2 regions of the Telluria sp. PB2R4 genome follow, and region 2 is predicted to be linked to the other one. Evidence: predicted binding sites of a transcription regulator. Region 2 holds the regulator's gene; the other holds the start of a gene.
What was found. The regulator sigma-54, encoded in region 2, starts transcription at its own class of promoters, with help from an activator protein. The targets are predictions, from matches to a motif close to TGGCANGNAANCTGCTTT.
Positions count from the first base shown of each region.

Region 1 (4,414 bases), on a different contig from region 2:
TCTGAAAACGGCAAACTCCGCGAAAGCGGAGGACGCAAAGTCAACGGTCTAACGGGCGCTCGCGCCCAATGACGGCAGGACTGCCAGAACCGATTCGCGCCGGCACCCGTGTGCCTGCCGTTCGCTTGCTCGCGATCCTGTCATCTATTTAATAACAGGATACGCAGCCATGAACCTCCACCCAGTCAACTTCCGCAAGACCGCAGTCGCTCTCGCCTGCGGCATCGCTTCGCTGGCCTGTGCTTCGACAGCACTTGCCGCGCCACCGGGTGAGTTCGCCCGTGGCCGCATCCTGGTCGAGGCACGTGCCGGCCTCGCAGACGCCGAGTTCGACAAAATCATCAAGTCGCATAACGGAAAAGGCCGCAAGCTTGGCCACAGCCGCCTGCATGTGATCGACCTGCCCCCAGGGCAGTCGGAAGAGGACATGGTTGCCAAGCTGTCGCGCCGTCCCGAATTCAAGTTCGCCGAACTCGATCGCAAGGTCCCGGTTGCCTTGGCCGTGAATGATCCCTACCTCGGCAGTGCCTGGCACATCAACAAGATCGGCGCACCGGCCGCATGGGATAGCACCCAGGGCGCAGGCGTCACGATCGCCGTGCTCGATACTGGCGTGAACGTGGCGCATCCGGACCTGAAGGACCGCATGACGGCAGGTTTCAATGCCCAGGACAACAACACCGATGTCACCGACTTGTGCGGCCACGGTACCGCCGTTGCCGGCACGGCGGCGGCCAGCACCAACAATGCAATGGGTGTTGCCGGCGTGGCCGGCGCGGCTCGGATCATGCCGATCCGCATTGTCGTCAAGGACAGCACCGGCTGCAGCGCCTACTTCAGCGCCATCGCCAGCGGCATCACGTTTGCGGCCGACAACGGTGCGCGCGTCGCCAATATCAGTTTCGTCGGCATCGCGGGAAGCTCGGCGGTAAAGAGTGCCTCGCGCTACATGAAGAGCAAGGGCGGCCTGGTATTTGTCTCGGCCGGCAATAACAACATGGACGAAAACGTCGCGCCCGACAACGCCTTCGTCATCGTCTCGTCGACCGACGGCAACGACAACAAGTCGAGCTTCTCGAGCTGGGGCAGTTTCGTGTCGCTGTCGGCACCTGGTACCGGCATTTGGACCACCAATAACGCGCTCGGTTACTCGGCCTGGAACGGCACCTCGTTCGCGAGCCCGGTAGGCGCCGGCGTGGCTGGGCTGATGATGGCCGCCCGCCCCGACCTGAGCGCGGAACAGGTCGAAGCCTTGCTGTTTTCCACTGCGGCCGATCTTGGCGCCGCCGGGCGCGATCCGGTGTTCGGCTACGGCCGCGTTGACGCCGCGGCCGCCGTCAGTGCGGCACGCGCCTATGTCGCGCCGGTCGACGGCATCGCCCCAGGCGTCGCGATTGCCGCGCCACTGGGCAGCAGCACAGTGTCCGGCCTGGTGCCGGTCAGCGTCAACGCCAGCGACAACGTGGGCGTGGCCCGGGTGGAGCTGAAGGTCAACGGCACCGTCGTCGCGACCGACAGCGCGGCGCCGTACAGCTTCAGCTGGAATTCGGCCGGCGTCGCCAACGGCATGAACAGCCTGGTGGCCGTCGCCTACGACGCCGCCGGCAATGGCGGCAGCTCGGCGGCAGTGTCGGTGAACGTGGCCAACGGCACGACGTCGGTGGCGAAGGACACCACCGCGCCGGTGGTGGCCATCAATAATCCGGTCAACGGGGGCAGCGTCAGCGGTCCGGTCGCTGTGAGCCTGAGCGCCTCGGACAACGCGGGCGCCGCCGGCATCACGACCACCCTGCTGATCGACGGCAAGGCTGTGGCGACCGGCAAGGGTGGTGCGCTGTCGTATAACTGGAATACCAAGAAGGCGACCAAGGGCCTGCATACTGTGTCCGCGAGTGCGCGCGATGCGTCAGGCAACACCAGCAGCAGCAGCGTCAGCGTGACGGTCCGCTGATCGTAGTGGTGAAAGCAAATGGCGCCGGTGACGGCGCCATTTTTTTGCCTGTGCCGGGCGCGATCAGCGGCGGCGGCGACGCAGCATGAACCCGGCAACACCGGCGCCGAGCAAGGCAAGCGTGGCCGGTTCCGGTACCTCGCCACCGCCCGGGGTGCCGGAGCCGCCCGGTACATCAATGATCGTGATGTGGCTCAGGCGGCTCAGGGGCAGGTTGTCAATGTCCGTGCTGCTGAATGTCAGCAAGGCAAGGTCGGCGATGTTCATGAAAACATAGGTATCGGGGGTGGTGTTGCCGCCGCCCTGGCCAGCGCCGAACTTCAGGAGGAAATAGCTGGGAGACCCGCTAAATGTGCCAGTACCGGCAGTGCCGCCCTCGTCGGGATTGGCGAGGATGGCTTGCCAATCAATCGTGTAGGCCGCCGAACCGTCCGGGGCGGTGTCTCCGTCGGTGATGAAGGTGTCCGCTACCGAGTCGCCCTCGACTTTTGCCCACGCATAATTGGTCAGGTTGACACCAAACGCGGTGTTGATCATCCCGATCTCTGTAGCGATATTCGAGTTGCCGGCGTAAGGACCACTGCCCGGATCCACGGTGATGACAGCTGCCATTGCGTTGCTAACGGTAAATGCTGCCGCAACCAGAGCACCACGAACCAGTTTGCTGTATGACATATATCCCCCTGTTTTAGAAGTGTGTCGGGGTACATGCAAGTAGTATGCCGTCGTTTGTAAGTGTTTGATCTTACTGAAAGTAGTTCATACTGTTGAGTCAAAGTTACAGCCGACTGTAAATATTCCCGACAGGGGCGAGCTTAAAACTGCTCATCCGGACGCAAGTAGCGCCATTGGCCCGGCGGCAAGTCGCCAAGTTTCACCTTGCCAATGCGCACGCGCTTCAGGCCGAGCACTTTCAGGCCCACCATGTCGCACATGCGCCGGATCTGGCGCTTGCGGCCTTCCTTCAGGGTAAAGCTGAGCTGGTCCTCGTTCTGCCAGCGCACCTTGGCCGGCAGCAGCGGTTTGCCATCCATCCACAGGCCGTGGTTGAGCTTGCGGAGCTCGGTATCCGGCAGCGTGCCCGGCTTGCTGTACTGCACCCGCACGAGGTATTCCTTTTCGATTGCGGTGTTCTCGCCGATGAGCTGCTTGGCGATGCGGCCGTCCTGGGTCAGCACCAGCAGGCCGACCGAATCGATGTCGAGGCGGCCGGCCGGCACCAGGCTGCGCAACTGGGTCGGATGGAACTGCTCCGGCGACGGATCGTCCGGCCAGCGGTTCTCCGGCTTGATCAGGGCGACCGCAGGCGTGTAACCATCCTCGGCCTGGCCGCTGACGAAGCCGACCGGCTTGTTGATCAGGACGGTGACCCGCTTGGACTGCTCGGCGGCGGCCTGGCGCTCGACCGTGATCTTCTGGTGCGGCAGCACCTTGCTGCCCAGTTCGGAGACGACCTGGCCGTCGACGCGCACCCAGCCCTTGGCGATCCAGTCATCGGCTTCGCGGCGCGAGGACAGGCCGAGTTCGGACATACGTTTGGAGAGGCGGACAGGTTCGGTCATCGGGAATGCAAATAAAAAAGGTTAAATCTTGAGGGCGTCAAGTAAATCGGTCTCGAGCTGCACCTGGCTGCGCGGATTGTTCAGCGCGGCGCCGTCGATCAGGAACACGTCCTCGACGCGCTCGCCAAGGGTCATGATCTTGGCGGTATGCAGGTTGATGCGGTAGCGCGTCAGCACGCTGGCGATCGCGTACAGCAGGCCGGGACGGTCGTTGGCGGCCACCGACAGTACGTGGAACTGGCCGCGCTCGTCCGGTCTGAGGTCGACGGTCGGCGTGACCGGGAACGTTCGCGACAGGCGCGACAGGCGCCCGCGCGTGGGCGGCGGCAGGGCTTCCTGCGTCACCAGCAGGGCGCACAGTTCGTGCTCGATCAGGCTGATGATGTCGCGGTAGCTGCCGGCGAAGTTGTCCTCGGTGACGAGGAAGGAGTCGAGCGCGTAGCCGTGGCGCGTGGTGTGGATCTTGGCGTCGAGGATGCTCAGGTTCTTGCGGTCGAAATAGCTGCAGATGCGCGCGAACAGGTCGGGCTGGTCCTTGAGGTACACGGCCACCTGCAGGCCGGCGCCGATCGGCGCCAGGTGTGCCTTGACCACCGGCCTGTCGCTGTCGACCTTGTCGTGCAGGGCGCGCGTCTGCCAGGCGATGTCGGAGGCGTCGTGGCGCAGGAAGTAGACCACGTCGAGCTGCTTCCACAGCGCCTCGTGGGCGTCGGCCTGCAAACCATACAGGCGCAGCGTGGCCTGCGCTTCCTTCTGGCGGGCGCGCAGTTCGCGGTCGGCGCTGTGCACCTCGCCGCCCAGCACCCGCAGGGTCACCTTGTACAGGTCTTCGAGCAGCTTGGCCTTCCAGGCGTTCCACACCTTGGGACTGGTGCCGCGGATATCGGCCACGGTCAGCAGG
Region 1 is NZ_JCASIC010000001.1:159,514-163,927, forward strand. It holds cyclic di-GMP riboswitch class I at 1-88, shown strand, start outside; gene AC56LU_RS00725 (S8 family serine peptidase) at 170-1,951, shown strand; gene AC56LU_RS00730 (PEP-CTERM sorting domain-containing protein) at 2,015-2,626, opposite strand; gene AC56LU_RS00735 (pseudouridine synthase) at 2,767-3,513, opposite strand; gene AC56LU_RS00740 ([protein-PII] uridylyltransferase) at 3,535-4,414, opposite strand, start outside.
Region 1: AC56LU_RS00730 (PEP-CTERM sorting domain-containing protein) is a predicted target of sigma-54. The motif match lies at 2,659-2,676, and genes of this name have one in related genera.

Region 2 (4,414 bases):
AGGTCACCCAGACCCGCGTCCTGACCGGCAACGTCGTGCTCACGCGCGGCACGCTGGTGCTGAAATCCGACCGCGCCCTGTTGAAGGAAACGCCGGAAGGCTTCATGAGCGTGACCCTCACCGCCAACAACGGCAAGACCGCCACCTTCCGCCAGAAGCGCGACGGCGGTCCCGACCTGTGGGTCGAGGGCCAGGCCCAGCGCATCGAGTATGACGAGCGCGCCGAGCTGGTGAAGCTGTTCACCGCCGCCGAGGTGCGCGAGCTGGAGGGCGGGCGCATGACCAACGAGATCAAGGGCCCGTTCATCTCCTACGACAACCGGCGCGAAGTCGCGCAGGTGCGCAACGACGCCAGCGGCGCCAGCAAGGTGGGCGGCGGCCGCGGCACCCTGATCATCGCGCCGCGCCGGACCACGGCGCCAGCAGAGGGCGCCAAGCAATGACGGCAGCCATGAACGGCGCCTTCGCCACCGCGCGCGAAGGCTGCAGCACCCTGATCGTCAAGGGCCTGCAGAAGAGCTACGGCAAGCGCCTGGTGGTGCGCGACGTGTCGCTGCAGGTGGAATGCGGCGAAGTGGTCGGCCTGCTCGGCCCCAACGGCGCCGGCAAGACCACCTCGTTCTACATGATCGTCGGCCTGGTGCCCTCGGACGCCGGCACCATCGACATCAACGGCACCGACATTTCAAGCCTGCCGATCCACCGCCGCGCGGTACTGGGCCTCTCGTACCTGCCTCAGGAAGCCTCGGTGTTCCGCAAGCTGACGGTGGAAGAGAACATCCGCGCCGTGCTCGAGCTGCAGCGGGTGGACGGCAAGGCGCTCACCAAGGACCAGATCAACGAACGCCTCGACACCCTGCTGGCGGAACTGCAGATCGAGAAGCTGCGCGAGAACCCGGCGCTGTCGCTGTCGGGCGGCGAACGGCGCCGCGTCGAGATCGCGCGCGCGCTCGCGACCAACCCGCGCTTCGTGCTGCTGGACGAACCGTTCGCGGGCGTCGATCCGATCGCCGTCATCGAGATCCAGCGCATCGTGCGCTTCCTGAAGGAGCGCAACATCGGGGTCCTGATCACCGACCACAACGTGCGCGAGACGCTCGGGATCTGCGACCGCGCCTACATCATCAACCAGGGCGCGGTGCTGGCCTCGGGACGGCCCGACGACATCATCGCCAACGAATCCGTGCGGCGCGTCTACCTCGGCGAACACTTCAGGATGTAATGAAACAGTCACTGCAGCTCCGCACCTCGCAGCACCTGGCGCTCACGCCGCAGCTGCAGCAGTCGATCCGCCTGCTGCAGCTGTCCACGCTCGAACTGCACCAGGAGATCGAGCAGATCCTGCACGACAACCCGCTGCTCGAACGTCTCGACGATCCGCTCGACCGCTCGGTGCGGCTGCTGGCCGACGGCGCCATCAATGCGGCGCCGCCGAATGGCGACGCGCCGGCCGCGGCGCCGGCACCGGAGGGCGCGGACGGCCCCAAGGCGGAGGCGGAGGGCGGGGATGACGGCGGCGACCACGGCGAACGTGGCGAGGGCGATACCGACTGGGGCGGCGAAGGCGGCGGCGCGCGCAGCGGCGACGACGAGGACGGACGCCCGCAGCTCGAAGCCGACAGCGTCACGCTGCGCGAGCACCTGGCCGAGCAGATCCGCCTGACCGGCTGCAGCGTGCGCGACCGCGTGCTGGCCGAGCTGGTGATCGATGCGCTCGACGACAACGGCTACCTCGAAGAGCCGCTCGACGACATCCATGCGCGGCTGCCGGAAGAACTCGAGATCGAGATGGACGAACTGCGCTGCGCGCTGGCGCTGGTGCAGAGCCTGGACCCGGTGGGCGTGGGTGCGCGCAGCGCGGCCGAATGCCTGGCGCTGCAGATCCGCCGCATGCCGGGCGTGCCGATGGTGACGCGGCGCCTGGCCCTGAAGATCGTCGAAGGCTACCTGGCCTGGTTCGCCCAGCGCGAATACACCAAGCTGAAGAAGGCGCTCGACTGCGACGACGAAGACCTGCGCGAAGTGCAGGCCGTGGTCCGCCAGTGCAATCCGCATCCCGGCGCGGCCTTCGGCTCGGGCGTGTCCGACTACGTGGTGCCGGACGTGATCGTCCGGCGCGCCAAGAGCGGCTGGGCCGTCACCCTGAACCCGGACGTGATGCCGAAACTGCGTGTGAACTCGCTGTACGCCAACCTGCTCAAGCAGGGCAAGAGCGAAAGCCAGATGGGCGCGCAGCTGCAGGAAGCCAAGTGGCTCATCAAGAACATGCGCCAGCGTTTCGATACGATCCTGCGTGTTGCCGAGGCAATTGTGGAGCGCCAGCGCAACTTTTTCAGCCACGGCGCGGTTGCCATGCGCCCTCTTGTCTTACGCGAGATAGCTGATACACTAGGCCTACACGAGAGCACAATCTCGCGTGTAACCACTCAGAAATACATGCTGACCCCGCACGGCATGTTTGAGCTGAAATACTTCTTCGGAAGTCACGTCGCCACCGAAGCGGGGGGAGAAGCCTCCTCGACGGCGATCCGCGCACTCATTGCGCAATTGACAGGAGCAGAAGACCCTAGGAACCCTCTATCCGACAGCAAGATCGCGGAGATGCTCGGGGAACAAGGTATGGTCATTGCGCGCCGCACGGTTGCAAAATACCGCGAAGCGCTCAAGATTCCGCCCGTCAGCCTCCGCAAATCCCTGTAAAGCCACTGCCCACTCTCACCTTGTGGCGCGGGCAGGGCACCTTCCCTAAGGAGTGTGTATGAACCTCACAATCAGCGGCCACCATCTCGAAGTTACCCCCGCCATCCGTGAATACGTTCAGAATAAGCTCGAGCGCATCACCCGTCATTTCGACCACGTCATCGATACCCACGTGTTCCTTGCGATCGACAACCTCACCGAAAAAGAAAAAAGACAGAAAGCGGAGATCAACCTACAGGTATCCGGCAAGATTCTGCACGTGGCCAGTGCCGCGCAGGATCTGTATGCGGCGATTGATACCCTGATGGACAGGCTGGACAGACAGGTTCTAAAGCACAAATCCATGCTACAAGACCATAACCACGTGGCGCACAAGCGCCTTCCGGACATCGGAGAAGCCGCTGCCGCGTAACGACGGGTAGCCGCACATCAAGCAAGGGCGTCTGAGGGGACGCCCTTTTTGCTTTTGTACACGCTTGTTACTTTTCCCGGCTTCCGTATTTGTACAAATGTTCTGTAGAATGCATGTCTTTTCGATCATAGAAGACCGTCATGACCGATACCGTCCTGACCCGCGTTGCCAATCGCACCGGCGTCATCACGCTCGACCGGCCGAAAGCCCTGAATTCTCTCTCGCTCGACATGGTGCGCGCGCTCACCGCGACCCTGTTGCAGTGGAAGGATGACGCGGGCATCGACGCGGTGGTCATCACCAGCAGCAGCGAGAAGGCCCTGTGCGCGGGCGGCGACATCCGCTTTTTCCACGAGGTAGGCCAGGCCAGCCCGATGGGCGGCAGCGCGCTGCTGGAAGACTTCTTCACCGAAGAATACGCACTGAACCACCTGATCCACTTTTATCCGAAGCCCTACATCGCGGTGATGGACGGCGTGGTGATGGGCGGCGGCATGGGTATCGCCCAGGGCGGCCCTGGCTGCGGCCTGCGCATCGTCACCGAACGCACGAAAATGGCGATGCCCGAGGTGAACATTGGCTTGTTCCCGGACGTCGGCGGCAGCCACTTCCTGTCGCACGCGCCGGGCCAGCTGGGACAATACCTGGGCCTGACCGGCCTGACGATCGGCGCGACCGATGCGCTCTACGTGGGGCTGGCCGACGTGTTCGTGCCGGGCGACCAGCTGGGCGGATTGATGGCGCTGGTGGAATCGACGGCCGGCGCGCAGTTGCCGGCGGCGATACGGAACTACGCCGCGCAGTTTGCCGCTCGCATCGGACCGAGTGAGCTGCAGGCGCAGCGCGCCGTGATCGATGCGCACTTCGGCGCCGCTACGGTGGGCGCGATCATGGCCTCGCTCGGGCGCGACGAGAACCCGTTCGCGCAAAAGGCGTTGAAGGCAATGCGCCAGCGTTCGCCCCTGATGATGTGCGTAACGCGCGAACTCCTGCAACGCGGCGCGGCGCTGGATGTGGCGGACTGCCTGCGCATGGAGCGCAACCTGGTGCGCCGCAATTTCGAGCACGGCGAAGTGCTGGAAGGCGTGCGGGCGCTGGTGATCGACAAGGACAATACGCCGAAGTGGAATCCGGCGACGCTCGACGAGGTGAAGCCGGAGATGGTGGCGCGGTTCTTCGAGCCGGTGTGGCCGGAGCATGCGCACCCGCTGCGGCATCTGACCTGATACTGATACCGGTTTTCCGTAGGGTGGGCGGCTCCCCCGCCCACGCGGTGATAGTTAACGGTGGATCAGCCGAGCC
Region 2 is NZ_JCASIC010000003.1:17,640-22,053, reverse strand. It holds gene lptA (lipopolysaccharide transport periplasmic protein LptA) at 1-443, shown strand, start outside; gene lptB (LPS export ABC transporter ATP-binding protein) at 440-1,222, shown strand; gene AC56LU_RS06210 (RNA polymerase factor sigma-54) at 1,222-2,700, shown strand; gene hpf (ribosome hibernation-promoting factor, HPF/YfiA family) at 2,759-3,112, shown strand; gene AC56LU_RS06200 (enoyl-CoA hydratase/isomerase family protein) at 3,253-4,338, shown strand.